DNA from 2 places in the Streptomyces sp. NPDC002730 genome. Region 2 is predicted to be linked to the other one. Evidence: predicted binding sites of a transcription regulator. Region 2 holds the regulator's gene; the other holds the start of a gene.

The links. The regulator HspR, encoded in region 2, represses chaperone genes until heat shock. The targets are predictions, from matches to a motif close to TTGAGNNNNNNNNNCTCAA.
Region 1: the regulator HspR is predicted to act here: its motif matches at 11,904-11,922, upstream of lon (endopeptidase La).

The regions. Positions count from the first base shown of each region.
Region 1 covers NZ_JBIAQG010000001.1:933,733-948,920, forward strand. The annotation lists gene ACFYXH_RS04580 (SAV_2336 N-terminal domain-related protein) at 1-2,076, shown strand, start outside; gene ACFYXH_RS04585 (multifunctional oxoglutarate decarboxylase/oxoglutarate dehydrogenase thiamine pyrophosphate-binding subunit/dihydrolipoyllysine-residue succinyltransferase subunit) at 2,201-6,007, opposite strand; gene ACFYXH_RS04590 (ATP-binding protein) at 6,297-7,406, opposite strand; gene ACFYXH_RS04595 (response regulator transcription factor) at 7,417-8,154, opposite strand; gene ACFYXH_RS04600 (spermidine synthase) at 8,258-8,935, opposite strand; gene ACFYXH_RS04605 (rhomboid-like protein) at 9,235-10,017, shown strand; partial or broken gene ACFYXH_RS04610 (glyoxalase) at 10,116-10,178, shown strand; gene ACFYXH_RS04615 (hypothetical protein) at 10,250-10,465, shown strand; gene ACFYXH_RS04620 (protealysin inhibitor emfourin) at 10,486-10,968, opposite strand; gene ACFYXH_RS04625 (GNAT family N-acetyltransferase) at 11,124-11,768, opposite strand; gene lon (endopeptidase La) at 11,945-14,362, shown strand; gene ACFYXH_RS04635 (trypsin-like serine peptidase) at 14,480-15,188, opposite strand, start outside.
Region 2 covers NZ_JBIAQG010000013.1:10,606-25,793, forward strand. The annotation lists gene ACFYXH_RS29950 (sugar transferase) at 1-182, opposite strand, end outside; gene dnaK (molecular chaperone DnaK) at 458-2,314, shown strand; gene grpE (nucleotide exchange factor GrpE) at 2,311-2,952, shown strand; gene dnaJ (molecular chaperone DnaJ) at 2,983-4,170, shown strand; gene ACFYXH_RS29970 (heat shock protein transcriptional repressor HspR) at 4,175-4,636, shown strand; gene ACFYXH_RS29975 (helix-turn-helix transcriptional regulator) at 4,802-5,785, opposite strand; gene ACFYXH_RS29980 ((2Fe-2S)-binding protein) at 6,220-6,540, shown strand; gene ACFYXH_RS29985 (pyridoxamine 5'-phosphate oxidase family protein) at 6,701-7,108, opposite strand; gene clpB (ATP-dependent chaperone ClpB) at 7,251-9,836, shown strand; gene ACFYXH_RS29995 (YbjN domain-containing protein) at 9,977-10,528, shown strand; gene ACFYXH_RS30000 (hypothetical protein) at 10,550-11,752, opposite strand; gene ACFYXH_RS30005 (pyridoxal phosphate-dependent aminotransferase) at 11,875-13,074, opposite strand; gene ACFYXH_RS30010 (hypothetical protein) at 13,210-13,479, shown strand; gene ACFYXH_RS30015 (DUF2617 family protein) at 13,857-14,375, shown strand; gene ACFYXH_RS30020 (polyamine aminopropyltransferase) at 14,430-15,188, shown strand, end outside.

The DNA of each region.
Region 1 (15,188 bases), on a different contig from region 2:
CTGCTCAGCGGGATGCTGCGACGGGACGACGACGGCCCGGCCGAGGACGAGGGCGGCCCCGCGTACACCTTCCTGACCGGCGTACGCGAAGAGCTGCTCGGCCAACTGGGCGCGAGCAGCGCGGCGTTGGTGCTCAAGCACTGCTCCGAGTACGTCGAGACGCGCTACGGGCGCACGGTACGGAACTTCCCGGCCATGGCCGCGGCCTTCCTCGCGGGCTCGGTGGACCCGAGGCCCGCGGTTCTCAGCAGTCCGGACAGCCGCGGTCTTTCGGCCTTCGCGCGGGTGTCGGCGCAGGTGCTGCGGCGGCTCGGCGCGGCCGAGCCGACCGCACCACCGGGCGGCCTGCCGGGCGGGGGACCGGCCGCACTGGTGGCACAGGCGCGCGCCTGTATGGCGCATTTCGGCGAGTACGGGACCGTACGCGACCTGGACTCGGCGATCCAGCTGCTCGGCTCCGCCACCCAGGCCGAACGGCGCGCCACCGAACGGGCCGTGCTGTACGGGGAGCTGGCCGAGGCCCTGCTGCGGCGCTGGCTGGTGCGCCCGCTCCCGGAGGACCTGCGCGAGGCGCTCGACGCCGCCCAGAACGCGATCACGGGACAGCCGCAGGCGCATCTGACGCTGGCGCAGGTGCTGGAGGCGATGGCGGACGAGGTGGAGGCGGGCCGGCTCAGCCCCCGGCTGATGCCGGAGTGGGTGCGGGTACAGACGGCCGCGGAAGCCCATGCCCCGGGACTGGTGGCGTCGGTCCTGCTGGCGACCGCGGACACCAGTCTCGCCGAGCTGACCGACAGCACTCCACGGTCGGAGGGTGCGCGGCTGCTCCGGCAGACCGCCGCGGTGGCCAGGATCCGCGTGCTGCGGCGCCTTGCGGTGACCGGCGCGCCGTACGCCCTGCGCGGCCCCGGCCGGCCCGAGGACTGGTTCACCGGCACACTGCAGACCGCGCTCTCCGTCGTCCATCTGCTGCTGGCCGACGAACACCGGGCGGACGAGCACCGGGCGGACGAAGACTGGGAGGACGAACACCGGGAGTCCGCGCTGCTCATCAGGGGCGGACTGCTGCTCGAACTGGCCCGCCACCACCGGGGCGAGGGCCCGGTCGCCAGGGAGGCCGACGAGGCGGACCGCATCGCCGCCCGCGCCTTCGCCGACCGGGCCGACAACGATCTGCACGCCGGCATCGACGGACTCGACTGGGACGCCGTCCCGCAGGCGGAGCTCTGTCGCGCCTGGCTGGACTACGCCGACGCCATCGAGTTCGCCCACGAGGACCTCGACGACGACGACAGGCTGCGTATCCTCCAGGCCCTGGACCAGGCGCGCCGGCACGTGGGCAAGGACGAGGAGGCCGAGGCCGACTGTCTGCTGCGGATGGCCCGCGTGCTGGACCAGCGGTACGCGTCCACCGGCGGCTGGGTGCACCGCGACTCGGCGATCGCCGCCTGGACCTCGGCGCTGCCGCTGCTGCCTCCCGGCGATCCCCGCCGCGGCATGATCCTCACCGCGCTCGGCAGGCAGCTGACCGAGCGGGGTGTGGACAAGGACTCGGCCGTCGATGTGCACGCGGCCGTACGGGCACTGCGCGGCGCGATCGACGAGACGCCCGGCGCCGATCCGGAACTGCCGCGCCGCAGGGCCCTGCTGGGCCATGCGTACATCGAGCGCTTCCGTGCCGAGGAGGCGGTCGCCGACCTCCACGAGGCGGACTGGGCCCTGGGTGCGACGGCCCGCGGTGCGGACGACCCCGAACTGGCTGCCTATGCCTGGTGGTACCGGGCGCTGGCATCCTCACTCCTCGCCCAGCGCACCGACTCGCCCCCCAGGCTCAGCGACGCCGCCGCCTACTTCCGCCGCGCCGCCGCCGAACCGAGGACCGGCGACCTCACCGAACGGGCCGTCACCGCCCAGTGGATGAGAGCCACCCGCCTGGAACGCACCGCGGGTCCCGAGCGCGCCCTGGAGGAACACCGGGCGGTGCTCCGCATGCTGGTCGCCGCGGACGCGGCGGACCTGGAGGCGGCGAGCCTCGTACGCCAGGAGCTGGCCAGACTCGGCGCCGGGGGCACCTGAGCACGACAGGCCGGTTCAGGTCGCGTCGAGGGACCGGAACAGAGCGACCTCTCGTATACGCCGGAGGGCCCGGCCCCGCGTTCAGCGCGCGGGGACGGGCCCTCCGTGACGTACAACCAACCGGTCAGGCCTCGAAGACCTCGTTGACCAGCTGCTGCTGCTCCGCCTGGTGACGCTTGGCCGAACCGACCGCCGGGGACGAGCCGTGCGGGCGGGAGATGCGGCGCAGGCGCTCGCCGTGCGGGATGTCCGCGCCGACTGCCAGGTCCAGGTGGTCGATCAGGTTGAGCGCGATGAACGGCCACGCACCCTGGTTCGCCGGCTCCTCCTGCGCCCACAGGTACTTCTCGGCGTTCGGGAACTTGGCGATCTCCGCCTGGAGCTCGGCACCCGGCAGCGGGTACAGGCGCTCGAGACGGATGATCGCGGTGTCCGTGTTGCCGCGCTTGACCCGCTCGGCGTCCAGGTCGTAGTAGACCTTGCCGGTGCAGAAGACGACCTTGCGGACCGCGTTCGGGTCGACCGAGTCGTCGCCGATCACCGGGCGGAAGCCGCCGTTGATGAACTCCTCCGCCTTCGACGCCGCGGCCTTCAGACGCAGCATCGACTTCGGCGTGAAGACGATCAGCGGCTTGTGGTGCGGGTTGTGGACCTGCCAGCGCAGCAGGTGGAAGTAGTTCGACGGCAGGGTCGGCATCGCGACCGTCATGTTGTTCTGCGCGCACATCTGCAGGAAGCGCTCAGGACGGGCGGACGAGTGGTCCGGGCCCTGGCCCTCGTAGCCGTGCGGCAGCAGCAGCGTGACGCCGGAGGTCTGGCCCCACTTCTGCTCGGCCGAGGAGATGAACTCGTCCACGACGGTCTGCGCGCCGTTGACGAAGTCACCGAACTGCGCCTCCCACATGACGAGCGCGTCCGGGCGGGCCAGGGAGTAGCCGTACTCGAAGCCCATCGCCGCGTACTCGCTCAGCAGCGAGTCGTAGACGTTGTAGCGGGCCTGGTCCTCGGAGAGGTACAGCAGCGGGGTGTAGTCCTCGCCGGTCTCCTGGTCCACCAGCACCGCGTGGCGCTGGCCGAAGGTGCCACGGCGGGTGTCCTGGCCGGACAGCCGGACCGGGGTGCCCTCCATCAGCAGCGAGCCGATGGCGAGCGTCTCGCCCATGCCCCAGTCGATCGTGCCGTCCTCCACCGAGGCCGCACGGCGCTGCATCTGCGGCATCAGACGGGGGTGGACCGTGACCCGCTCGGGGATGTTGACCTGGGACTCGGCGATCCGCTTCACGACCTCCTGGGAGACCGCGGTGGTGACGGTCACCGGGAACTCGGCCTGGGCGTCCGGGACCTGCGTCGGGGCCGGTTGGCTGGTGGCCTCGCGGACCTCCGCGAAGACCTTCTCCAGCTGGCCCTGGAAGTCCTGGAGCGCCTGCTCCGCCTCTTCCAGCGTGATGTCGCCGCGACCGATCAGCGACTCGGTGTAGAGCTTGCGCACCGAGCGCTTCTTGTCGATCAGGTTGTACATCTGCGGGTTGGTGAACTGCGGGTTGTCGCCCTCGTTGTGACCGCGGCGGCGGTAGCAGATGAGGTCGATCACGACGTCCTTGTTGAACGTCTGGCGGAACTCGAAGGCGAGCCGCGCCACGCGGACCACGGCCTCCGGGTCGTCGCCGTTCACATGGAAGATCGGCGCCTCGATCATGCGGGCCACATCGGTCGCGTACATCGACGAACGCGAGGACTCCGGGGCGGCGGTGAAGCCGACCTGGTTGTTGATGACGATGTGGACCGTGCCGCCGGTGCGGTAGCCGCGCAGCTGGGACATGTTCAGCGTCTCGGCGACGACACCCTGGCCGGCGAAGGCCGCGTCACCGTGCAGGGCGACGGGCAGGACCGTGAAGTCCGTACCGCCCTTGTTGATGACGTCCTGCTTGGCGCGGGCGACACCCTCGAGGACCGGGTCGACGGCCTCGAGGTGGGAGGGGTTGGCGACCAGCGAGACCTTGATCTGCTCGCCGTCCAGACCGGTGAAGGTGCCGTTGGCGCCCAGGTGGTACTTCACGTCGCCGGAGCCGTGCATCGACTTCGGGTCGAGGTTGCCCTCGAACTCCCGGAAGATCTGCGCGTACGACTTGCCGACGATGTTCGCGAGGACGTTCAGCCGGCCGCGGTGGGCCATGCCGATGACGACCTCGTCCAGGCGCGACTCGGCGGCCGAGTCGATGACCGCGTCGAGCAGCGGGATGACGGACTCGCCGCCCTCCAGCGAGAACCGCTTCTGACCGACGTACTTGGTCTGCAGGAAGGTCTCGAAGGCCTCGGCGGCGTTGAGGCGGCGCAGGATCCGCAGCTGCTCCTCGCGCTCCGGCTTGGTGTGCGAGCGCTCGACCCGGTCCTGGATCCACTTGCGCTGCTTCGGGTCCTGGATGTGCATGAACTCGATGCCGGTGGTGCGGCAGTACGAGTCGCGCAGCACGCCCAGCACATCACGCAGCTTCATCAGGGACTTCCCGGAGAAGCCGCCGACGGCGAACTCGCGCTCCAGGTCCCACAGCGTGAGGCCGTGCTCGGTGATGTCCAGGTCGGGGTGCTTGCGCTGGCGGTACTCCAGCGGGTCGGTGTCGGCCATGACATGGCCGCGGACCCGGTAGGAGTGGATCAGCTCGAAGACGCGCGCCGCCTTGGTGACGTCGTCGTCGTGCGAGGCGTCGATGTCCTTGAGCCAGCGGACCGGCTCGTAGGGGATGCGCAGCGCCTCGAAGATCTCGTCGTAGAAGCCGTTCTCGCCGAGCAGCAGGTTCGCGACGATACGGAGGAACTCGCCCGACGCGGCACCCTGGATGACCCGGTGGTCGTACGTCGAGGTGAGGGTCATCACCTTCGCGACGCCCAGCTTGTTCAGGGTGTCCTGCGATGTGCCCTGGAACTCGGCCGGGTAGTCCATCGAGCCGACGCCCATGATGACCGACTGCCCGGGCATCAGACGCGGCACGGAGTGCACGGTGCCGAGGCCGCCGGGGTTGGTCAGCGAGACGGTGACGCCGGTGAAGTCGTCCATCGTCAGCTTGTTGTTGCGGGCGCGGCGGACGATGTCCTCGTAGGCCTGCCAGAACTCGAAGAAGTTCAGGGTCTCGGCCTTCTTGATGCCCGCGACGACCAGCTGGCGGTCGCCGTTCGGCTTCACCAGGTCGATGGCCAGGCCGAAGTTGACGTGCTCCGGCTTGACCAGGGTCGGCTTGCCGTCCTTCTCGGCGAAGGACCAGTTCATCGACGGCATGGCCTTGATGGCCTGCACCATCGCGTACCCGATGAGGTGGGTGAAGGAGACCTTCCCGCCCCGGGCGCGCTTGAGGTGGTTGTTGATGACGATGCGGTTGTCGAACAGCAGCTTCACCGGGACGGCGCGCACGGACGTGGCCGTGGGCAGCTCCAGCGAGGCGTTCATGTTCTTGGCGACCGCGGCGGACGGGCCGCGCAGCGTCACGTACTCGGGGCCGGCCGGGGCCTCGGTGGCCGGGGCAGCGGCGGCCTCGGCCGGCTTGGCGGCGGCCGGGGCGGGCTTCGCGGGCGCCGGAGCGGCGGCCGCGGGCTTCGCCGGGGCGGCGGGCGCGGCTGCGGCAGGGGCCGGAGCGGCCGGTGCCGGTGCCGGGGTTGCCGGCTTCGCGGCCGGGGCGGCCGATGGCGCGGCCTGCGGAGTGGTCACCGCAGCCCCCGCGGCTGCGGCACCCTCGGGCTTGTCCGCCGTGCCGGACGTACCCGGCTTGTAGTCGGCGAAGAAGTCCCACCAGGCACGGTCGACCGAATTGGGGTCCTGGAGGTACTGCTGGTAGATCTCGTCGACGAGCCACTCATTGGGGCCGAACGCGGCGGCAGGGTTCTTACCCTGCCCGCCTTGGTCGGTCGAGATGCTCGCGTTACTGGGGGACTGAGACGACACGGCGGTAACCGCCCTCTTCCGCTTCACAAGGTGATGGACAGCGGAAATAAAGGCTACGCCTCCCTGGCCGAGAGGTGCAGGCGGGGAGGGCCATCGTCGCGCAAGTCACACCGGACGGCGGGTTTCGGGGCTGTGAATGGCGGGAAACAAGCGCGGTTCCGCTTCGCGCGGGTATGCCACACCGTGGCTGCGACCCGTCGGCTCGCACCCCTGACGACGTACTGGCCCGCTATTGGCCACGCCCTCACTCCGTACACGCAGAATGCGTGCTTCCGGTTCGAACCCTACGTCAACCGCGTGCTGCCCGAAGGCCCGGAAGGGTGACCTGGATCCGGCATCCCCGGGAGGATTCGGCCACCCCGATGCGCCCGCCGTGCAGATCGACCGCCCAGCGCGCGATCGCCAGGCCGAGGCCCGTACCGCCGTCGCTGCCGGGTCCGTGCGGTGAGGTGACGCTGCCGCGATTGAAGCGCTCGAAGACTCGGTGGCGCTCCGGCTCCGGGATACCGGGGCCCTCGTCGAGCACTTCCAGGTCGAGGGACTCCGGCTGGGAGCCGCGCCTGGCCCGTACTGTCACGCGGCCGTGCGGCGGGGAGTGCTTGACGGCGTTGTCGATCAGATTGGCCACCACCTGGTGCAGTCGCTCGGCGTCCGCGTGTGCGGTCAGCTCGGGCGGCGACACATCCAGGTGCAGATGTACGTCCGTACGCGTGTGGTTGCCTGACCCGGAGGTCAGACCGCGCTGGGCGGCGGCCAGATTGGCCTCCTTCAGCACACCGGAGAGGTACGGCCAGACCTCGAAGCGGCGGGCCCGCAGCGTGACGACGCCGTTGTCGAGCCGGGACAGATCGAGGAGCGTCTCCACCAGGCGGCCCAGGCGCTCGATCTGCTTGAGCGCGGTGCGCATCGTCTCCGGGTCTGCGGCGGACACCCCGTCCACGACGTTCTCGAGCACGGCGCGCAGCGCGGCGATCGGCGTGCGCAGCTCGTGCGAGACGTTCGCGACCAGCTCCTTGCGGTGCTGGTCCACGGCCTCCAGATCGTCGGCCATGCGGTTGATGGTGGAGGCCAGGTCGCCGAGCTCGTCACGGCGGTCGGCACCGCGCACCCGGCGTGTGTAGTCGCCGTGCGAAATGCCCTTGGCGACGGTGTTCATCTCATCCAGCGGCGCGGTCAGGCTGTGCGCCACGAACTGGGTGATCAGGAGGGTCGCTATCACCGAGAACACCGTGATGAAACGGAGCTCGGTCTCGGTGCGCAGAGCGACCACGAGCAGACCGGTGGTGATGAAGACCGAGACGACGACGAGCGTTCCGAGCTTGGTCTTGATCGAGATGGAAACGGAGCGCAGCCGGCTCCGCCGGTTGCGCAGCCCGTTCCAGGGCCGCCGCCGTCTCATGGCCGCCGCCTCATGGTGCCGGCGTCTCCAGCGCGTAGCCGACGCCGTGGACGGTACGGATCCGCTCGGCGCCGATCTTGCGGCGCAGGGCCTTGATGTGGCTGTCGACGGTCCGGGTGCCCGAGGCGTCCGCCCAGTCCCACACCTCCGCGAGCAGCTGCTCGCGGGAGAGGACCGCGCGCGGCGTGTTCGCCAGGCAGACCAGCAGATCGAACTCGGTGGGTGTGAGATGTACGTCCTCGCCGCGCACCCGGACCCGGCGCTGGGCGTGGTCGATCTCCAGCTCGCCGAGGCGGAGGATCCCGCTGCGCGGCGTCACGGCGGCGAGCGCGGCGCGCTCCACCCGGCGCAGCAGCACATGCACCCTGGCCGCGAGCTCCCGCATCGAGAACGGCTTGGTCATGTAGTCGTCCGCGCCGACACCGAGGCCGACCAGCATGTCCGTCTCGTCGTCGCGCGCTGTGAGCATCAGCACGGGGACGGGACGCGTCGCCTGGACCCGGCGGCAGACCTCGAGGCCGTCGAAGCCCGGCAGCATCACATCGAGAACCATCAGATCGGGCTGCCAGGCCTCGGCGGCGTCGACGGCGGCCGGGCCGTCCACGGCCGTCTGCACCAGAAAGCCCTCTGCCCGTAGACGGGCGGCGATGGCGTCGACGATCGTCGCGTCGTCCTCGACGACCAGCACCCGGCGCTGGGCGCCGGGCGTGGCCGCGACGCCGTTGTGCGTGGTGTGTGTCTGCTCCATCGCCCCGCCCCTGTACGCGTTCTCGCGAGCTGCATGCTGATGTGGATGCCGAAGTAGATGCCGTGTGTAGGTGAGCAGCGTAAGGGCAGTTACGGCATCCCGGCTACGCAGGGCGAACACCGAGGTGGACCACGTCGGGGACTCCTCGGGCAACCCGGATCTCTTCGGTTGTAACCCCGGTGAATCCGGCATTCCGCAACGCATCCTCAAACGCGGAGGAGGGCTGCGCGGACCACACGGCGAGGATTCCGCCCGGCTCCAACCGGCCCTGGCAGGCGGCGAGTCCGGACGGTGAGTAGAGGTTCTCGTTGTCGTCGGTGACGGTCCAGTCGGGTCCGTTGTCGATGTCGAGGCAGAGGGCGTCGTAGCGGTCCGTAGTGGTGCGGAGATACGTGACGAGGTCCGTGTGCAGGATCACGCTGCGGGGATCGGCGAGGGCGTCGCGGGAGATCGCGGCGAGGGGGCCCGTGCGGTGCCAGTCGATGATCGCCTGCTCGCGCTCGACGACGGCGATACGGCGCCAGCGGGGGTTCTCCGCGGCACGGGCCAGCGAGAAGCCGACGCCGAGACCCCCGATGAGCACCGACGGTGCAAGGTGGCCGGCGAGCGCGTCGAGGGCCGCGTCGACGAGCAGACGCTCGGAGCGGCCGTCGGAGGTGTCCATCAGGAAGCACCCGTTGGCGATGATCTCGTGATGCTCGCCACGCTGCCGCAGCACGACCTCCCCGTACGGCCCCTCGCGCCGGTCCAGGGTGACGGGGCCGTCGGTATGGAGCGGCATGGCGGTGACCTCCGGGCAAGGGGTCTCCCCGCCGAAGGCGGGGGAGCGGTCGGACGCGTTGCGGTGGCCATAGTGGCGCCATGGGGCGAGAGGGACAAATGCTTTCCGGGCCGGTGCGGTTCACCGCCGATTCACAGCCGGGCCACAGCGGGATCACAGACCGCTCGGCAAGACCTGACGTGCGCACGACGCTCGAGGTGGGATCAAGGTTGCCTCATGTGGCGCAGGTCATAGACGGGGGTGATGGTGATCGCGTTGGGTGGGGGTTCGTTCGGGGCTTGACGAGAGGGGCCTCACGCGTGGAACAGCTGACGACGCGCGATCCGGTCAAGGGCCAGGAGCTGCTGGGCGGCATCCCGGCCCAGCCCACGGCGCCGACGCGGGTCGCGACGCCTGCCCTCCCGTCCGCACCCAGGCCCGTCCCGTGCCCGCGGCTGCCCCTGTGGCGGCAGGCGCTCCAGTTGCTGCCCACGCCGACCGGGACGCCGTTCACCTTCTGCTACGTCCTCGTACTGCTCACCACGTCGCTCTTCGCGCAGTACGGAGACCCCGCGATCGTCTCCTCGCTGCTCCGTGGCTCCAGTACCGACGTCGCCCACTTGGTGGACACCCCCCTGCTCGTTCTCGGCGCCAGCGCGCTGTGGGTCGCGGGTGGTCTGCTGGGCCCGTACGCGATCGCGTTCCTGTTCACGCTCACCGCGCTGGAACGCCGCATCGGCGGCTGGCGCGCCGCCGGAGTCTTCCTGGTCGGCCATGTCGCGGCGACGCTGGCCACGGAGATACCGGTCGCGGTCTCGGTGGCGACCGGACATCTGCCCGTCAGCTCCCTGCACCGCCTCGACTACGGCATCAGCTTCGGTCTGATGGCGAGCATCGGCGCCCTGGCCGGACTGCTCCGCCCGGTGGCTCGCGGCACGCTCCTCGGCTGTGTGTCCCTGATCCTCGTCCAGGACCTGCTCGCCCTCGAGGATCCGCTCACCAACTGGGGCCATCCGCTGGCACTGCTGGCCGGAATCGCCTGCTGGCCCGCGGTGGGCCGCTGGTCGGCGCGGCGGGAAGAGTCCGTGCTCCACGGCCGATGAGTTTCTCCGGCGCCGGCCGTCCTGATGGGTAGACCGGCGAACAGGAGACCGAAGTGAGCAGCAACCACGCAAAGACTCGCGTCACCCAGGTGCGTACGGTGTCGATCCCGGTCACGGACCAGGACCGGGCCCTTGAGTTCTATGTCGGCACGCTGGGCTTCGAGAAGCGCGTCGACACGCCCTTCGGAGCGGGCGAGCGCTGGATCGAGGTCGCGCCCTGGGGGCGGAGACCTTGCTCGCGCTCGTCGCCGCGACCGATGACCTGCCCGCCGGCGTCGAGACGGGCATCCGCCTCACGACCGAGAACGCGGACGCCGACCACGCGGCCCTGCTGGCCGCAGGTGTGGACGCCGGCCCCGACGTGCTGCGCTGGGGCGGCGGAGTGCCGGCGGTGTTCCTCTTCCGCGATCCGGACGGCAACACGCTCCGGATCGTCGAGCGCAGCTGACCGCCCCGGTGGGACCGGTCTCAGTCCTGCGGGAGTGCGGCGAACACCGCCCGCAGGGCCGGCGGCCGTGTCGTGTCGTCGGTGGTGACGGTGTGACCGGCGTACGTGAGCCGGTAGGTGAATCCGTCCGCGATCGGGCTGCCTGTGGCCTCGCGGGGCAGGCGGGCGAAATCCGCCTTCTCCAGGGCCGTGCGCAGCTCGGTCAGCTCGGCGGGTGTCATCCGGCCGGTCCGGGCGGGTCCGGTCCTCGAGGACGTGGTGTAAGTGCCGTCGTCCCGGACCACCAGCGTGTCATGTACGCCGGCGATGCCGCCGGTGACCGTCATCCCGACCAGCGGCCGCGCCGGAGCAGTGGTCGCCGAGGGCGACGGTGCGGGCGAGGCGCTCGCTGATTCCGCCGGGCCCGGCGACCCGGCGCCGCCGCCTCCCGCGCACCCCGCCGTCAGGGCGGCGGCCAGCAGCACACCCGCCGTACCGCACCGAGCCCGTGTGATCAGTCGCATGTGCCCACCTGTCGTCCGTACCGCACCCGTACGTGCCCGCAGTATCTCCTCCGGCGCCCCGACCGGTCAGGCGTACGGGGCAGCCGGTCGCGCGTACGGGTCGGGCGCATGGGTCGGCCGGTCGCGCGTACGGGTCGGCCGGTCGGGCATACGGGTCAGCCGGTCGGGTCGTAGTAGAGGCTGACCAGCGGGGCCTGCGTCCGCCAGCCCAGCGACTCGTACAGTGCCCGCCCCTCCGGTGTCGCGCCCAGCACCCCGATGCCCGCGCCCTGTTCGACCGCGGCGTTGTGGAGCGTACGCATCACCAGGCTGCCGAGCCCCTTGCGCCGGTGCGCCGACGAGGTCTCCACCTGGTCGGCGACGGCGGTGGCGCCGGTCGGTGCGATCTGGCCGCGGGCGGCGAACGAGCAGTCCGCGGCGACCACCAGGACGCGGGTGACGCCGCCGCGGGACCAGGTCTTGAGGGAGTAGCCGTCGGGCACGGCGGTCTCGGTACGGCGGAGCTCGGCCCACATCAGCCAGCCCGGCTCGTCGACCTTCCAGCCCGGCCCGGCCCAGGAGAGGACGGAATCGGGGTCGGCGAACACCTTGAGCCAGACGCTCGGGGCCGCGACCGCGTCGGCGATCTTGCGGACCGTCGCCTCGTCGTCGGCGGTCAGCACATGGCGCGTGGCGTGTTTTACCTGGCCCACGTCGACGCTGAACCCCCAGGGTTCGGCGACGGGATCCGCCGCGCCGCGCGAGGCGACCCAGCCGTGGACCCAGGCCCGGACGGTCTCGGCGGTGGACTCGAAGGTCATCCGTACTCCTCGGGCAGCTGGATGCGTAATAGACAAAATCGATGATTGGCTATTACATCGCGAGGAGCCTCGCCTCGCGAGAGCTGATCGCTGACAGCGAACAGGTCCGGGGGAACATCTCCAGGGCGCCGTGCATTGAGTCCATAAAGCTCAACTTGACTGCCATAGGGGAGATCATGGCTTCGACGTCCACACCGCTCACCCTGCCCGTGCTGCCGCTCGACGACGAGGTCGTGCTGCCCGGAATGGTGGTGCCGCTCGACCTGTCCGACACCGAGGTGCGCGCCGCGGTGGAGGCGGCCCAGGCTGCCGCCCGCTCCAGCGGTGAAAGCAAGCCGAAGGTGCTGCTTGTTCCGCGGGTCGACGGCTCGTACGCCGGGACCGGTGTGCTCGGGACCGTCGAGCAGGTGGGCAGGCTCTCCGACGGCGACCCCGGCGCGCTCATCCGCGGCCGCGGCCGCGTGAAGATCGGCGCGGGCACCACGGGACCCGGCGCCGCGCTCTGGGTCGAGGGCGCCCAGATCGACGAGAGCGTGCCCAACCCCCTGCCGGGCTCGGTCGCCGAGCTCGTCAAGGAGTACAAGGCGCTCGCCACCAGCTGGCTGAAGAAGCGCGGCGCATGGCAGGTCGTGGACCGGGTCCAGCAGATCGACGATGTCTCGCAGCTCGCCGACAACTCCGGCTACTCGCCGTTCCTCACCACCACTCAGAAGATCGAACTGCTCGAGACGGCCGACCCGGTGGCCCGCCTCAAGCTCGCCACCGATCAGCTGCGTGAACACCTCGCCGAGCAGGACGTCGCCGAGTCCATCGCCAAGGACGTCCAGGAGGGCGTCGACAAGCAGCAGCGCGAATTCCTGCTGCGCCGTCAGCTCGAAGCCGTACGCAAGGAACTGCGCGAACTCAACGGCGGGACCACCGACGCCGCGGACGAGTCCGACGACTACCGCACCCGCGTCGAGGCCGCCGACCTCCCCGAGAAGGTGCGGGAAGCCGCCCTCAAGGAGGTCGAGAAGCTGGAGCGGTCCAGTGACCAGAACCCCGAGGGCTCCTGGATCCGCACCTGGCTCGACACCGTCCTGGAGCTGCCCTGGAACGAGCGAACTGATGACACTGCCGAGCACAACATCCAGGGCGCCAAGGCGATCCTGGACGCCGAGCACGCGGGCCTGCAGGACGTGAAGGAGCGGATCACCGAATACCTGGCGGTGCGCAAGCGGCGCGCCGACCGGGGGCTCGGCGTGGTCGGCGGGCGGCGCGGGGGCGCGGTGCTCGCGCTCGTCGGCCCGCCAGGCGTCGGCAAGACCTCACTCGGCGAGTCCGTGGCGCACGCGATGGGCCGGAAGTTCGTCCGGGTCGCGCTCGGCGGTGTACGGGACGAGGCGGAGATCCGCGGCCACCGGCGTACGTACGTCGGCGCGCTGCCCGGTCGTATCGTCCGCGCCATCAAGGAGGCCGGCTCGATGAACCCGGTCGTCCTGCTCGACGAGATCGACAAGGTCGGCTCCGACTTCCGCGGCGACCCGGCCGCGGCGCTGCTCGAAGTCCTGGACCCGGCGCAGAACCACACCTTCCGCGACCACTACCTGGAGGTCGAACTCGATCTGTCCGACGTGGTGTTCCTCGCCACGGCGAACGTCCTGGAAGCCATCCCGGAGGCGCTGCTCGACCGGATGGAGCTGGTCAGGCTCGACGGCTACACCGAGGACGAGAAGGTCGTCATCGCGAGGGACCACCTGCTGCCGCGCCAGCTGGAGCGGGCGGGACTGGAGCCCGGCGAGGTGACCCTGGACGACTCGGCGCTGCGCAAGCTCGCCGGCGAGTACACCCGGGAAGCGGGCGTGCGCAACCTCGAGCGTTCGGTGGCCCGGCTGCTGCGCAAGGTGGCCTCCCAGCACGAACTGGGCGAGCAGGAGCTGCCGTTCACGATCGGCGCCGAGCAGCTGCGCGGTCTGATCGGACGGCCGCACCATGTGCCCGAGTCCGCTCAGGACCCGTCCGAGCGCCGTACGGCCGTGCCCGGTGTGGCCACGGGCCTCGCGGTCACCGGCGCGGGCGGCGACGTCCTGTTCGTCGAGGCCTCGCTGGCCGACCCGGAGACGGGCGCGGCGGGACTGACCCTCACCGGCCAGCTCGGCGACGTGATGAAGGAGTCCGCGCAGATCGCACTGAGCTTCCTGCGCTCGCACGGCGCGGAACTGGAGCTGCCGGTGGCCGATCTGAAGGACCGGGGCGCGCATATCCACTTCCCGGCGGGCGCGGTGCCCAAGGACGGTCCGAGCGCGGGCATCACGATGACGACGGCGCTCGCGTCGCTGCTCTCCGGACGCCAGGTGCGTACGGATGTGGCGATGACCGGAGAGGTGTCGCTGACCGGACGGGTGCTGCCGATCGGCGGTCTGAAGCAGAAGCTCCTTGCCGCGCACCGAGCCGGTATCACGACCGTTGTCATCCCCAAGCGGAACGAGGCGGACCTGGACGACGTCCCGGCCGAGATCCTGGACAAGCTCGAGGTGCATCCGGTGACGGATGTCCGCCAGGTCCTGGAGATCGCGCTGTCTCCGGCCGAGGTGCCGGTGGCGGCCGCGGCCTGACGGTCCGACGGCAGGGCCCGGTGGTGTGCCACACCACCGGGCCCGAGCGCTGTCCGCCGACCGGGCCCGAGCGCAGCGTCCGCCCCGTCCCGAGCGCTGTCCGCCCGCCGCCGCGGGCTACCCCTTCGCAGCCTTCTCGTACAGCTTGCGGGCATCGGCGTTGAAGCGGACCGCGGTGGTGACGCTGTCCGTGTCGCCGCCGCTGGTCACCCCGATCAGCTGGCCCGGATGCTTGGGATCCCGGTAGTCGGCGAGCCAGGGGCCGCCGCTCGTGCCGTCCCAGAAGCCTGAGCAGTCCATGCGTACGGACCCGGCGAGTGCCGGATCCTGCTGGGTGTCGGTGGTGCAGGAGATGGGCTTGTTGGCCGGGTTGTGGTCCGGGTTGGGGTAGCCGACGACCGTGACCCGGCGGGTAGCGGCAGAGGCCCAGTCGACGGGGGTGCCGCCCACGACCTCCTGGACGTTGCGGCCCTTGGCGTCCGGCTCCACGGTCAGGAAGGCATAGTCCACGGAGTCGGAGTCGTCGGTGACCTTGCGCCAGCGGTCGTCCACCTGGATGGCGCGGACCTTCCAACGCCCGTACGGCGCTTTGCCCGCACCCGCCCCGGTGAAGCCCGGCGCGAAGCTGAAGTTCTCCAGGTAGCTGCCGTACTCGAAGACACAGTGCGCGGCGGTGGCGATGACATTGCCCTTGGGGCTGTCCACGACGCTCGCGGAACAGAAGTGTTCGCCGTCCTTGTCGAGCAGCACCCCGGCGGACGACAGACCCGCGAACGGAGTCGCGGAGGACTGCGGCTCGGGCGGGTCCGGCAGCTCGGCGGGCTTG
Region 2 (15,188 bases):
CGCCGTGTGCGGAACGTCAGCATCGCAAAGGTGTGACCGCCGAGGCCGGTCCGGTTCTGGCGGGCCAGGACGGGCCCCGGAGAGGTGAGCGCGACCGCCGCGGCGACCGCGAGCAGTAGCGGGGACAGGAGCAGCAGCAGGATCAGACTGCCCGTCAGGTCGACGGCTCGCTTTGCAGGCATGGATACACGCCCTTCATCACGATTGACAGTTATTGACCGTTTTTGCGGCTATGACTTTCGCAGATGGACGCTTTGTGAACCGGTCCGCCACGCGCGCGGACCCCCGCACGGACCCCTGGGTGCAGGCTGGGCGCAGGACTTGGCCGCAAGGACCGGCAAGGGTGCTCGTAAGGGCCGGATAAAAGTTGAGTGGGGCCGACTCAGGTCTGTTGACTCGATCGACCCGGTCATGCATCCTTGAGCCAGATCCACTCAAGTCAGCTGGAGGAATCGAAATGGCACGTGCGGTCGGCATCGACCTGGGCACGACTAACTCCGTCGTCAGCGTTCTGGAGGGCGGAGAGCCCACCGTCATCACCAACGCCGAGGGTGCCAGGACCACGCCGTCCGTCGTCGCCTTCGCGAAGAACGGTGAGGTGCTGGTCGGCGAGGTTGCGAAGCGTCAGGCGGTCACCAACGTCGACAGGACCATCCGGTCGGTCAAGCGCCACATGGGCACCGACTGGAAGATCGAGCTCGACGGGAAGCACTTCAACCCGCAGCAGATGAGCGCCTTCATCCTGCAGAAGCTGAAGCGCGACGCGGAGTCCTACCTCGGCGAGAAGGTCACCGACGCGGTCATCACCGTACCGGCGTACTTCAACGACTCCGAGCGTCAGGCGACCAAGGAGGCCGGTGAGATCGCGGGCCTGAACGTCCTGCGTATCGTCAACGAGCCGACCGCGGCAGCCCTGGCCTACGGCCTCGACAAGGACGACCAGACGATTCTGGTCTTCGACCTCGGTGGCGGCACCTTCGACGTCTCGCTGCTGGAGATCGGCGACGGCGTCGTCGAGGTGAAGGCGACCAACGGTGACAACCACCTCGGTGGTGACGACTGGGACCAGCGCGTCGTCGACTACCTGGTGAAGCAGTTCGCCAACGGTCACGGCGTCGACCTGTCCAAGGACAAGATGGCTCTCCAGCGTCTCCGCGAGGCCGCGGAGAAGGCGAAGATCGAGCTGTCGTCCTCGACCGAGACGAACATCAACCTGCCCTACATCACGGCCTCCGCCGAGGGCCCGCTGCACCTGGACGAGAAGCTCACCCGGGCTCAGTTCCAGCAGCTCACCGCGGACCTGCTCGAGCGCTGCAAGACCCCGTTCCACAACGTCATCAAGGACGCCGGCATCCAGCTGTCCGAGATCGACCACGTGGTCCTGGTCGGCGGCTCGACCCGGATGCCCGCCGTCGCCGAGCTCGTCAAGGAGCTCACCGGCGGCCAGGACGCCAACAAGGGCGTGAACCCGGACGAGGTCGTCGCCATCGGCGCCGCGCTCCAGGCCGGTGTCCTCAAGGGTGAGGTCAAGGACGTCCTGCTCCTCGACGTGACCCCGCTGTCCCTCGGTATCGAGACCAAGGGCGGCATCATGACCAAGCTCATCGAGCGCAACACCACGATCCCGACCAAGCGGTCCGAGATCTTCACGACGGCCGAGGACAACCAGCCGTCCGTGCAGATCCAGGTCTACCAGGGCGAGCGCGAGATCGCGGCGTACAACAAGAAGCTCGGGATGTTCGAGCTGACCGGTCTGCCGCCGGCCCCGCGCGGGGTCCCGCAGATCGAGGTCGCCTTCGACATCGACGCCAACGGCATCATGCACGTGACCGCGAAGGACCTGGGCACGGGCAAGGAGCAGAAGATGACCGTCACCGGCGGCTCCTCGCTGCCGAAGGACGAGGTCGACCGGATGCGCCAGGAGGCCGAGCAGTACGCGGACGAGGACCACCGTCGCCGCGAGGCCGCCGAGAGCCGTAACCAGGGCGAGCAGCTCGTCTACCAGACCGAGAAGTTCCTCAAGGACAACGAGGACAAGGTTCCCGGCGAGGTGAAGACCGAGGTCGAGACCGCGCTCACCGAGCTGAAGGAGAAGCTCAAGGGCGAGGACACGGCCGAGATCCGTACCGCCACCGAGAAGGTCGCCGCGGTCAGCCAGAAGCTCGGCCAGGCGATGTACGCCAACGCCACGCCCGAGGGCGGTGCCGCTGCCGGTGCCGACGCCCCCGCCGGGGAGCAGGCCAAGGCTGAGGACGACGTCGTCGACGCCGAGATCGTGGACGACGAGAAGGACGCGAAGGGTGGTGCCGCGTGACCGAGGAGACTCCGGGCTTCGACGAGAAGCCCGACGTCCCCTCCGGCGCCACACCTGACGACGCCGCCGAATCCGCCGAGTCCTCCGAGAAGGAGGGCCCGGCGGCCCCGGCAGGGGACGCAGCAATGATCGTCGGCCTGACAGCACAGCTGGACCAGGTCCGCACGGCGCTCAACGAGCGCACGGCAGACCTCCAGCGGCTCCAGGCCGAGTACCAGAACTACCGCCGTCGCGTGGAGCGCGACAGGATCACGGTCAAGGAGATCGCCACGGCGACCCTCCTGACCGAGCTCCTGCCCGTACTCGACGACATCGGCCGCGCCCGTGATCACGGGGAGCTGGTGGGCGGGTTCAAGTCGGTTGCCGAATCTCTTGAGACGGCCGCCGCCAAGATGGGCCTGCAGCAGTTCGGCAAGGAGGGTGAGCCCTTCGACCCGACGATCCACGAAGCCCTGATGCACTCGTACGCACCGGATGTCACAGAGACCACGTGCGTCGCGGTCCTGCAGCCGGGGTATCGCATCGGCGAGCGGACCATCCGCCCCGCGCGGGTTGCGGTGGCCGAGCCCCAGCCGGGCGCGGCTCCGAAGGACGAGACGGCAACCGACGAGGAGAGCGGTGGCCCGGAAGAGGGCTGACGCAATGACCGGCCGAGAGGAGGGACGTCGATGAGCACGAAGGACTTCGTCGAGAAGGACTACTACAAGGTTCTCGGCGTCCCGAAGGACGCCACCGAGGCTGAGATCAAGAAGGCGTACCGGAAGCTCGCCCGCGAGTTCCACCCGGACGCCAACAAGGGCGACGCCAAGGCCGAGGAGCGCTTCAAGGAGATCTCCGAGGCCAACGACATCCTCGGCGACCCCAAGCGGCGCAAGGAGTACGACGAGGCGCGCGCCCTCTTCGGCAACGGTGGCTTCAGGCCAGGTCCCGGCGGCCCCGGCGGCACCTTCAACTTCGACCTGGGCGACCTCTTCGGAGGCACCCAGGGCGGGACGCAGGGTGGCGCCGGAGGCTTCGGCGGCGGCCTCGGCGATGTGTTCGGCGGCCTGTTCAACCGCGGCGCCGGCGGCGCCGCGGGTACGCGTACCCAGCCGCGCCGTGGCCAGGACATCGAGTCCGAGGTGACGCTCAGCTTCACCGAGGCGGTCGACGGGGCCACGGTCCCGCTGCGGATGTCCAGTTCGGCGGCGTGCAAGGCGTGTTCGGGCACCGGCGACAGAAACGGTACGCCTCGGGTGTGCCCGACCTGTGTCGGCACCGGCCAGGTCTCGCGCGGCGGCAGCGGCTCCTTCTCGCTCACCGACCCGTGCGTGGACTGCAAGGGCCGCGGCCTGATCGCACAGGACCCCTGCGAGGTCTGCAAGGGCAGCGGGCGCGCCCGCTCCTCGCGCACCATGCAGGTCCGTATCCCCGCGGGCGTCTCCGACGGCCAGCGGATCCGGCTGCGCGGCAAGGGCGCGCCGGGCGAACGAGGCGGCCCGGGCGGCGATCTGTACGTCGTCGTGCATGTCGGCGCCCACTCCGTCTTCGGCCGCAAGGGCGACAACCTCACGATCACCGTGCCCGTCACCTACACGGAGGCGGCGCTCGGCGGCGAGGTGAAGGTACCGACCCTCGGCGGTCCCCCGGTCACGCTGAAACTGCCCGCCGGGACGCCCAACGGCCGTACGATGCGGGCCCGCGGCAAGGGTGCGGTCCGCAAGGACGGCACCCGCGGCGACCTGTTGGTCACCGTCGAGGTCGCGGTACCCAAGGAGCTGAGCGACAAGGCGAAGGAAGCGCTGGAGGCCTACCGCGAAGCCACCGCGGAGGAGGACCCGCGGGCCGAGCTGTTCCAGGCCGCGAAGGGAGCATGACGCAATGGACGGACGTCGCCGACAGTATTCAGCTGTCAGCAGGGCTTACGAACTGACCGACGAGTCGCCGGTGTACGTGATCTCGGTGGCCGCGCAGCTCTCGGGCCTGCATCCGCAGACCCTGCGACAGTACGACCGGCTGGGTCTGGTCTCACCGGACCGTACGCCGGGCCGGGGTCGGCGTTACTCCGCCCGCGATATCGAACTGCTTCGCACCGTCCAGCAGTTGTCGCAGGACGAGGGCATCAACCTGGCCGGAATCAAGCGCATCATCGAACTGGAGAACCAGGTCGCGGCGCTCCAGCAGCGGGTTGTCGAGCTGTCGGCGGCCGTGGACGGCGCGGCGGCGGCGATGCAGCAGCGCGAGGCGCAGGTGCATGCCTCCTACCGGCGCGATCTGGTGCCGTACCAGGATGTGCAGCAGGCGAGCGCGCTGGTGGTCTGGCGGCCCAAGCGTCCCGAGTAGGACCGGAGTTGTACGGCCGAGGGGCCGGGGAGCGAGTCGCTCTCCGGCCCCTCAGCCGTGTGAAACATGGGACGGGACGCCAGCTTCTTACGTCCCTCTTCTCATGTCCTCCTACGCCCCCGCGGCATCCGGATCCCGCCGTTCTCGCCGGCCCCGCCGTGGGCCTCAGCCTTCGTGCTCCAGGATCCCCGACTGCGCGATGAGATAACCGAGTTGGGTCCGGCTGCCGCTGCCCAGCGAAGAGCCCAGCTTGGCGATATGGGCACGGCAGGTACGGACGTTCATACCGAGCCGCCGGGCGATGGCCTCGTCCACATGGCCCTCGACCAGCAGCTTGGCGATCGAGCGCTGGACGCCTGTGATGCCGTCCAGCGGGGGGCCGTAGGAGACCTGCTCCTCCCACGGGATGCCGTGCAGCCAGAACTGCTCGAAGACGCCGACGAGATACTCGACGATTCCCTTGTGCCGTAGCTCAAGTGCCGAGAGCCTGTCGCTACTTGCCGGTATGAACGCCACTTTCCGGTCGACAATGATCAGCCGGTCGATGATCTCCTCGAGCGTGCGCACCTCCACGCCGGACGGGCCGACCTGCTCCATGTAGGCCAGGGTGGCCGGGTGGTGGCGGGCCGTGTGCTGGTAGAGCGTCCGCATCCGTACGCCGCGGTCGATCAGCGGCTCCACGCGGCGCAGCGCCTTCTCCAGGATGTGCGGCTGTCGCCCGCTGCCGGGCTGCACCGTGAGAAGTTCCTCCGAACAGTCTGCGGTGACCTGGTCAAGGGTTGTGTTGATGCGGTTGAGACCCTCGAGGACGGTGATCCCTTGTGGGACGGTGGAGTTCTGAGCACTGAACGCCATGAATGGCTCAAGAGCATCGGTCAGAGCGACAGTTCGTCGTCGGCGCTCTTGGATCTCCCGCTCGATGGGGTGTATCAGCTGTGTCAGCGCAGTGGTCGGCGGAACCGGACGGAGCCATTGAGCGTCGTCGGGATCCGGATGCAGTAGGGCGAGATCGAAGAGACAGGGCGTGGGCTCCGCCTCTGACCGGGCTATTCGCCCGGTCCGCAGAGCGGTGATGTATAGATTCTTCCCCGCCTCGCACAACTCGCCGTCTGCGTGAGGGTGTCCCGTTTCGCCCCCCTTCGATGACATGTGCACCCCCTCAGGCTCCTGCATTACAGGAACATGATGCCTGCCGTCGCTGGTGCAAGCGTTCGGAGTGAGACATCGTCTTATGCGCGGGGGAGGAGGAATGATCAAAAGAGGTGGAGATCACCCATGTCTAGGACGCTTCGTGCTCTTTGTGCTCTTGCCATAGCGGCGGCCGCGCTCGGTGCGGTGGCTTCCGGCGAGCCCTCCTGGGGTAGCTCTCCCGCCGGCGCTGTGACGGCAACCCCTGGCGAACCTTCGTGGGGCTTCGTTCCCGCGGACGCTGTGGCAGCAACGCCCGGTGAGCCCTCCTGGGGTTTCGTCGCAGCAGACGCGGCGCTTACCCCTGGTGAGCCTTCCTGGGGTGTAGCACCGGCGGACGCGGCGCTTACCCCTGGTGAGCCCTCCTGGGGTGTCGCTCCGGCCCGCACGGACGCATGACCGTTCCACCGGACGACCGGGTCTTCCGGCGTGAAATGGCTACGGCCTATCGATCGGGGTGGCATTTCATCGACCTCGTCACGGCAATCCCCCACCGTGGCGACTCGTTGATGGTCACCCTCTTCGGAGAGCCGATCGTCGTGGCGCGCGAGGAGGATGAGGACGTCCGCGCGTATCGGTGCCTTCGCAGACCCCGTGGAGCTCCGCAGCCCGTCCGCTGTGCCATCCGGTACGGCATGATTTTCGTCAATCTTGACCAGCGGGACCACCAGCTGGTCGAGCCCGACACCACCACCGCCACCCCCCGCAGTGCCTGAGCGGTTCCCCCGTCGTTGTAAATCGCTCAGGTGCTTCCCCCACACAGCGGCGCCATCGTGGACCTGAAACACGATGGCGCCGCTGTGCTTTTCCCGTACGGAGCTTCTCCCGTAGGGAAGCGGGACGGCCGGCGGCAGCCGCGTCCCTCAGTCGCGTCCGTCAGCCGCGCCCCAGCGCCCGGTCCAGGGCGATTTCGATGAGCACCCGGTCCGGGTTGGGCGCCGGCATCCGCTCGTAACGCTCCGCGTAGCGCCGTACCGCGTCCTCGATGAGCTCCGGCTCCGTGCGTACGGTCGCTCGCCCCTCCAGCGTCGCCCAGCGCCCCCTGTGGACCTGACAGACGGCCACGCGCGCCCCGCCCTGCCGGTCCGCGGCCAGGATGTTGGCCACCTTCCTGCTGCTCTTGTTGGTGATGATGCGGGCGAGCCCGGCCTCGGGGTCGTACGTCACGCCCACCGGCACGACGTGTGGGCTGCCGTCCGGACGCTGTGTCGTGAGCGTGCACAGATGGTATTCACGCCAGAACGCGAGGTACTCGGGAGCGGGGTTGCGTACGTCGATGGCCATGCCCTGCAGGGTAGTGGGGGCAAGGGTTCGCGTCGGCATGTCCTGGCCTGCTCCATACTTGAGTGAAGTAGACTCAACTTAGTGCAGGTTGAATGAGTCAGTGTTGAGGGAAGAGTCCCTACAGCGAGGAGGAGAGGCCGCAGTGGACGCCGAGCTGACCAACAAGAGCCGGGATGCGATCAACGCCGCCACCACCCGGGCCGTGTCCGAGGGGCATCCCGATCTGACCCCCACGCATCTGCTGCTCGCGCTGCTCGCGGGCCAGGACAACGAGAACATCACCGATCTGCTGGCCGCGGTCGAGGCCGACCAGGCCGCCGTACGGTCCGGGGCGGAGCGTCTGCTGGCCGCGCAGCCCAGCGTCACCGGGTCCACCGTCGCGCCGCCGCAGCCCAACCGCGAGCTGCTCGCCGTCATCGCCGACGCCGCGCAGCGGGCCAAGGAGCTCGGGGACGACTACATCTCCACCGAGCATCTCCTCATCGGAATCGCCGCCAAGGGCGGGCAGACCGGGGAGGTGCTGGACCAGCAGGGGGCCACGGCGAAGAAGCTGCTGGCCGCGTTCGAGACGGTAAGGGGAGGGCGCCGGGTGACCACACCCGACCCTGAGGGGCAGTACAAGGCGCTGGAGAAGTTCGGTACGGACTTCACCGCCGCGGCCCGCGAGGGCAAGCTCGACCCGGTCATCGGCCGGGACCAGGAGATCCGCCGCGTGGTGCAGGTGCTGTCGCGGCGTACGAAGAACAACCCCGTCCTCATCGGTGAGCCCGGCGTCGGGAAGACCGCGGTCGTCGAGGGCCTCGCCCAGCGGATCGTGAAGGGCGACGTGCCCGAGTCGCTCAGGAACAAGCGGCTGGTCTCGCTCGACCTCAGCGCGATGGTCGCGGGCGCGAAGTACCGCGGTGAGTTCGAGGAGCGGCTGAAGACCGTCCTCTCCGAGATCAAGGGGAGCGACGGCCAGATCATCACCTTCATCGACGAGCTGCACACTGTCGTGGGCGCCGGCGCGGGCGGCGACTCGTCCATGGACGCGGGCAACATGCTGAAGCCGATGCTGGCGCGCGGCGAGCTGCGCATGGTCGGCGCGACGACGCTCGACGAGTACCGCGAGCGGATCGAGAAGGACCCCGCGCTGGAGCGGCGGTTCCAGCAGGTGATGGTCGCCGAGCCGTCCGTGGAGGACACGATCGCGATCCTGCGCGGGCTCAAGGGCCGGTACGAGGCACACCACAAGGTGCAGATCGCGGACTCGGCGCTGGTCGCCGCCGCGACGCTCTCGGACCGGTACATCACCTCGCGCTTCCTGCCCGACAAGGCCATCGACCTTGTCGACGAAGCCGCCTCCCGGCTCCGTATGGAGATCGACTCGTCGCCGGTCGAGATCGATGAACTCCAGCGCTCCGTCGACCGGTTGAAGATGGAGGAGCTCGCCCTCAAGAACGAGACCGACCCGGGCTCCATGCAGCGCCTGGAGAAGCTGCGCCGCGACCTCGCCGACAAGGAGGAGGAGCTGCGCGGCCTTACCGCGCGCTGGGAGAAGGAGAAGGAGGGCCTCAACCGCGTCGGTGCGCTGAAGGAGAAGCTCGACGAGCTGCGCGGCCAGGCCGAGCGGGCCCAGCGCGACGGCGACTTCGACACCGCGTCCAAGCTGCTGTACGGGGAGATCCCGGGCCTGGAACGGGAGTTGGAGGAGGCGGCGGAGGCCGAGAAGGAAGCGGCCAAGGACACCATGGTCAAGGAGGAGGTCGGCCCGGACGACATCGCGGACGTGGTCGGCTCCTGGACCGGGATCCCGGCCGGGCGGCTGCTCGAGGGCGAGACGCAGAAGCTGCTGCGCATGGAGCAGGAGCTGGGCAGGCGGCTGATCGGCCAGACCGAGGCGGTACGGGCGGTGTCCGACGCGGTCCGGCGCACCCGGGCCGGGATCGCCGACCCCGACCGGCCGACCGGCTCGTTCCTCTTCCTCGGCCCGACCGGTGTCGGCAAGACCGAGCTGGCGAAGGCCCTCGCCGACTTCCTCTTCGACGACGAGCGGGCGATGGTCCGCATCGACATGAGCGAGTACGGGGAGAAGCACTCCGTGGCCCGGCTGGTCGGCGCGCCTCCCGGGTACGTCGGCTACGAGGAAGGCGGCCAGCTCACCGAGGCCGTGCGGCGGCGTCCGTACTCCGTCGTGCTGCTCGACGAGGTGGAGAAGGCGCATCCCGAGGTCTTCGACATCCTGCTCCAGGTCCTCGACGACGGCCGGCTGACGGACGGGCAGGGCCGGACGGTGGATTTCCGCAACACGATCCTGGTCCTGACGTCGAACCTCGGCAGCCAGTATCTGGTCGAGCCGCTCACCTCGGAGGAGGAGAAGCGGGAGCAGGTCCTGGAGGTGGTCCGGGCGACCTTCAAGCCGGAGTTCCTGAACCGGCTGGACGATCTGGTGGTCTTCTCGGCACTGTCCCGCGACGAGCTCGCGCACATCGCGAAGCTCCAGATCGACCGCCTCGCGCAGCGCCTCGCCGAGCGCAGGCTCTCGCTGGAGGTCACCCCGGCGGCGCTGGAGTGGCTGGCCGACGAGGGCAACGACCCGGCGTACGGGGCGCGCCCGCTGCGCCGTCTCGTGCAGACGGCGATCGGCGACCGCCTCGCGAAGGAGATCCTCGCGGGCGAGGTCGCGGACGGCGACACGGTACGGGTGGACCGTTTCGAGGACGGCCTGATCGTGGGCAAGGCCGGCTGACGCGGTGCGGGGTCCGTCTTGCCGAGGCGAAAGGCTCCGGCCGGAAATGTCAGCCTGCAGCGGATCGGGTGAGTCGGGGGTTGCCATGCCCCGCCGGGCATGGGAGAGGATGGCGGGAACCGTACGAAGGGAAATACACGGTGACCATCGATCCGTCCTCGATTCCTAATTTCGGGGGCCAGCCCCAGCCGCAGGCCGCAGGACCGGCGGGCCCCGTCGTTCCCGATCAGGACCTGGTCAAGCAGCTCCTCGATCAGATGGAGCTCAAGTACGTCGTCGACGACGAGGGCGACCTCGCCGCGCCGTGGGAGGAATTCCGCACGTACTTCATGTTCCGCGGCGAGGAGGACCAGCAGGTCTTCTCGGTGCGGACCTTCTACGACCGTCCGCACGCCCTGGAGGACAAGCCCAAGCTCCTCGACGCGATCGACGACTGGAACCGCCGCACCCTGTGGCCGAAGGTCTACACGCACATCCACGACGAGGACGAGGACGCACCCAGCACGGTCCGCCTCATCGGCGAGACGCAGATGCTGATCGGCATGGGCGTCAGCCTGGAGCACTTCGTGTCGTCGACGGTCAGCTGGGTCCGGGCCTCGATCGAGTTCGACAAGTGGCTCGTGGAGCAGCTCGGCCTGGAGCCGGCGGACGAGCAGTCCGCCGACGAGAAGCCCGCCGACGACGAGGCCTGAGCGGCCTCCCGGCAGCACCGGCTACGGCGCCAGCGGGGACAGTGTCACCAGATACGTCCCGTAGGCGAACGACAGCCCGGCCAGCGCGACGGTCACCACGACCGCCGCACTCGGCCGGGCTTTCGTCATGACGCGGGCCACCGGCAGCAGCAGCGGAAAGGCCGGCAGCAGAAAGCGCGGCTTGGACTCGAAGAAGCCGGAGCCGCCGACCGTGATCAGCACCAGCACGATGGTGTAGACGAACACCGCCAACGGCGGCCGCTCCAGCGCGAACAGCACGAACAGCACCACCGCCGCCGCGACGATCAGCAGCGCCACCACGGGTGGGAACATCGCCGGGCGCAGCACGATGTCACGCACCACCTTCAGAGCTCCGATCCCGAAGTCGAAGCGCGAGTTCCAGCCGCGCTGCACGGCGAAGTACCCGTCCAGTGGGTCGCCCTTGCGGAAGCCGACGAAGAGCACATAGCCGCACCAGCCGAGCGGGGCCACGGCCGCGCCCGTCCAGATCCGCCACCCCGGGCGCTCGCCTTGCCGGTACGCCTTGGACACCTCGTACGCCGCCACCGCGAGCACCGCCGCGGCCACCGCGATCCCGTTGGGCCGGGAGAGCCCGGCGAGCGTCGCCAGCGTGCCCGCCCACACCCAGCGGCGGGTGAGCAGCGCGTACAGCGACCAGGCGGCGAACGCGGTGAGCACCGGCTCCGTGTACGCCATGGAGAGCACGATCGAGTGCGGCAGCAGGCCCCAGAGCAGGACCACCGCGGTCGCGATGCGCCGCCCGCTCAGCCGCTCGACGACCGCGTAGATGCCCCAGGCGGCCGCCGCGGCCGCGGACCAGGAGAGCAGCAGCCCGGCCGTGCCGCTGGTCACCGGCAGCAGGGTTGTCACCACGCGCAGCAGCCCCGGGTAGAGCGGGAAGAACGCCAGATCGCTCTGGACCGAGCCGTCCGGCCAGCTCAGGACGCGGCCGTAGCCGTGCTCGGCGATCAGCATGTACCAGTCGGAGTCCCAGGCGCGGGCCACGAGCATCCGGGGCGAGCGCCCGATGTGCCAGGCCCAGCCCGCCATCACCAGCAGCCCGGCCAGCCGCGCCGCCGCGAACAGCCCCAGCGCGGGGGCTGCCCTCAGCAGCGCGGCGCGCCAGCGGGGAGCGGGCCTGGCAGCCGCCGCCGCTGTGCTGTCGAAAGTGTCGGCGGACAGGGTGCACCTCCGGGCGCGCACAGGGGGTCGGTCAACCCGACCTTGTGCCGCCCAAGGCGCGCGCGCGAGCGCTGCGCAGCAGATGGTGCTGGTTCTTACCCGGTCGGCTGAAGGTGTGCGTGTCACTCGTGACAGCGGGCGGTTCAGCCGTTAATGAGCCCCTTCAGGCGGGTCACGGCCTCCTGGAGCACGGACTCACGCTTGCAGAATGCGAATCGGACGAACGGCGCGCCCTGGTCACGGTGGTCGTAGAAGACCGCGTTCGGGATGGCGACGACCCCGCACCGTTCCGGCAGCGCCCGGCAGAAGGCGAAGCCGTCGTCCTCGCCCAGGGACCGGATGTCGGTGGTGACGAAGTACGTGCCCGCCGGGCGGTAGACCTCGAAGCCGGCATCCACCAGACCCGCGCTCAGCAGATCCCGCTTGGCCCGCAGACCGTCCCGCAGGTCTTCGAAGTACGTGTCCGGCAGCCGTAGCGCCTCGGCCACCGCGTACTGGAACGGCCCCGCCGACACGTACGTCAGGAACTGCTTCGCCGACCGGACCGCCGTGACCAGCTCGGGCGACGCCGTCAGCCAGCCGACCTTCCAGCCGGTGAACGAGAACGTCTTGCCGGCCGAGGAGATGGTCACCGTGCGCTCGCGCATCCCGGGGAAGGACACGATCGGGACGTGCTCGCCGTCGAAGGCGAGATGCTCGTACACCTCGTCGGTGACGACGAGCAGATCACGCTCGACGGCGAGTGCGGCGATCGCCGCCAGCTCCTCGCGCGTGAGCACCGTGCCGGTCGGATTGTGCGGCGTGTTGAGCAGGATCAGCCGGGTCCGGTCGGTGATCGCGTCCCGCAGTTCGTCCAGGTCGAGGTGGTACGAGCCGTCCCGCGGCCGCAGTGTCACCGGTACCCGCGTCCCGCCCGCCAGCGCGATGCACGCGGCGTACGAGTCGTAGTACGGCTCCAGCGCGATGACCTCGTCGCCCGGCTCCACCAGCGCGAGCAGCGCCGCCGCGATCGCCTCCGTCGCCCCCGCCGTGACCAGGACCTCCGTGTCGGGGTCGTACGACAGGCCGTACCGCCGCTGCTGATGGTCGGTGATCGCGGTGCGCAGCTCGGGGATCCCGGGACCCGGCGGGTACTGGTTGCCGCGGCCGTCGCGCAGCGCCCGTACCGCCGCTTCCCTGATCTCCTCGGGGCCGTCCGTGTCGGGGAAGCCCTGACCGAGGTTGATCGACCCCGTCCGTACGGCCAGCGCCGACATCTCCGCGAAGATCGTCGTGCCGAATTCCGCCAGTCGGCGGTTGAGCAGCGGTCGTGGTCCGGGTTCGCGTCCAGTCATGGCCGACATCCTGTGCCCAAGCTCTGGAGTTGCTCAAGTCTGCTTTGGGTCTTCGGAGCCAGGGGCATCCCCCTCTCACACAAGAAGCGGTCACGCAAAGACGCGGGGGGCTCGCTTCGGGGGAACGGAAGGACGGTGAGAGCAATGGCAGCTTTCTTCGGGATTCTGCTGGTCGTCTTCGTCTTCGCTGTGATCATGGCCGGCAAGGCACACGCGAAGAAGAACAGCAGGGTCAGGACGGTCAAGAGCCGTCGGCGCGGCGGGGCCGGTGGCAGCAGTGGCAGCTGGTGGGCGGGCGGCGGCGGCGCGTCCTGCGGCGGCTCCTCGTCCTGCGGGGGCTCTTCGTCCTGCGGGGGTGGCTCCTCGTCCTGCGGTGGCGGTGGCGGGGGCGGATGCGGTGGCGGAGGCAGCTGACACGGGGCAGCCGGTCCGCGACCACTGATGGCACCCGGCGGGTGAACTCCCGCCGGGTGCCTCCTTGTTGGCTGCTCCGTCGGCCGCCGCGCGGCACGCTCCACGGCTCACCGTTGTCGGACCCTGTCGACCCTTTTTTGTTGAACAGTTGAACTGTAAGGCCCCCGAGGGGATGGAAACCCAACCAAGTTGGGTAAAAGCGCTGTGGGTGCCGCGTAGTTCATGATTCCCTCGCTGTTGGAACCTGTAGGAACCATCCAGCCCCTCGTTCCTCATGTGGACCCGAGCAGGCGTTCCCCGCTTTTTTGACCTTCCCCCCTCCGGGGCGCCCCCGGTCCACGTGTCCACCTGCCGAAGCGTGTTTGCGGAGCCGACCCATGCTCACGACCCTCAAGACCGCCTATTCCGACACCAGTGCCGACGACCTCGCCTGGGCGTTGGGCCGGGAGCCGCTCCCTGCCCTGGCCGTACTCGATCTCGAACTGTCGGGTGCGAAACTGCAGTTGAGACTGCTGGGCGCCTCCCATCAAGTGCTGCTGGAGGAGGAGCGGGGCAACTGCTCCGAGACCGTCGCCTGTATGCGCGGCAGCAGTACCCCGCTGCCGCTCGGCGTGGCCAAGCGGCTCGGCGACTGGGAGTACGAGTTCGCGGCCCATGTCGAAACGCTCACGAAGGGGTCGTTCGCGGGGCGCGCGCAGGAGCTGCTCGCGCTGGTCGCCGACCACCCGAACGGACTGGCCGGCACCTTTCCCGGCTCGCCGCACGCGTTCACCGCGATGCTGGCACAGCGGTTCGATGACCAGGTGCGGTGGCGCACCTGGCACGCCTATCCGCAGGAGGGGCGCCTCGTTGTCACCCGAACGCGTGTCGGTGCCCGTATGCCGGCCCTGCTGTAGTCGCACCCTTGTGGGTGACAGAGTGAAGGTGTGCAGTGACGTAGCGTTACAAACATGATCGACCAGCGGCCGACCTCACCGCCCGAGAGCGTGCTGCGGCTGCCCGTCCGCCCGAACGCCGGCCGGTATCTGGTGCTGGTCGCGGTCTTCGTCTGCGCCGCCTGCGGACTGGTGTACGAGCTCGAACTGGTCGCCCTCGCCTCGTACTTGATCGGCGACTCCGTCACCCAGGCATCCGTCGTCCTCTCGGTGATGGTCTTCGCGATGGGCGTCGGCTCGCTGCTCGCCAAGCGGCTGCGCTGCCGGGCCGCAGTCGGCTTCGGTCTGCTGGAGGCCGCGCTGGCCCTGATCGGCGGCTGCTCGGCCATGGTGCTGTACGCCTCCTTCGCCTGGATCGGCGAGTCCCGGTTCGTGCTGGTCGTGTTCTCCCTGGCCATCGGCGTGCTGATCGGCGCCGAGATCCCGCTGCTGATGTCCCTGATCCAGCGCATCTCCCGGCGCGACGCGGAGGGCACGGTGGCCGATCTGTTCGCCGCCGACTATGTGGGCGCCCTCGTCGGCGGACTCGCCTTCCCGTTTCTGCTGCTGCCGTGGCTGGGTCAGCTCACGGGCGCGCTGCTGACGGGAGCCGTCAACGCGGTGGCGGGCGGGCTGCTTGTGCTGTGGCTCTTCCGCCGTGATCTGACGACCCGTTCGCGCTGGTGGCTGCTCGCCGCCAATGTGGCGGTGCTGGCGGTGCTGGCGGCTGCGGCGGTCCTGGTCGACGACTTCGAGCGGGCTGCGCGCAGCGCGGTCTACGGGCACCAGGTGCGG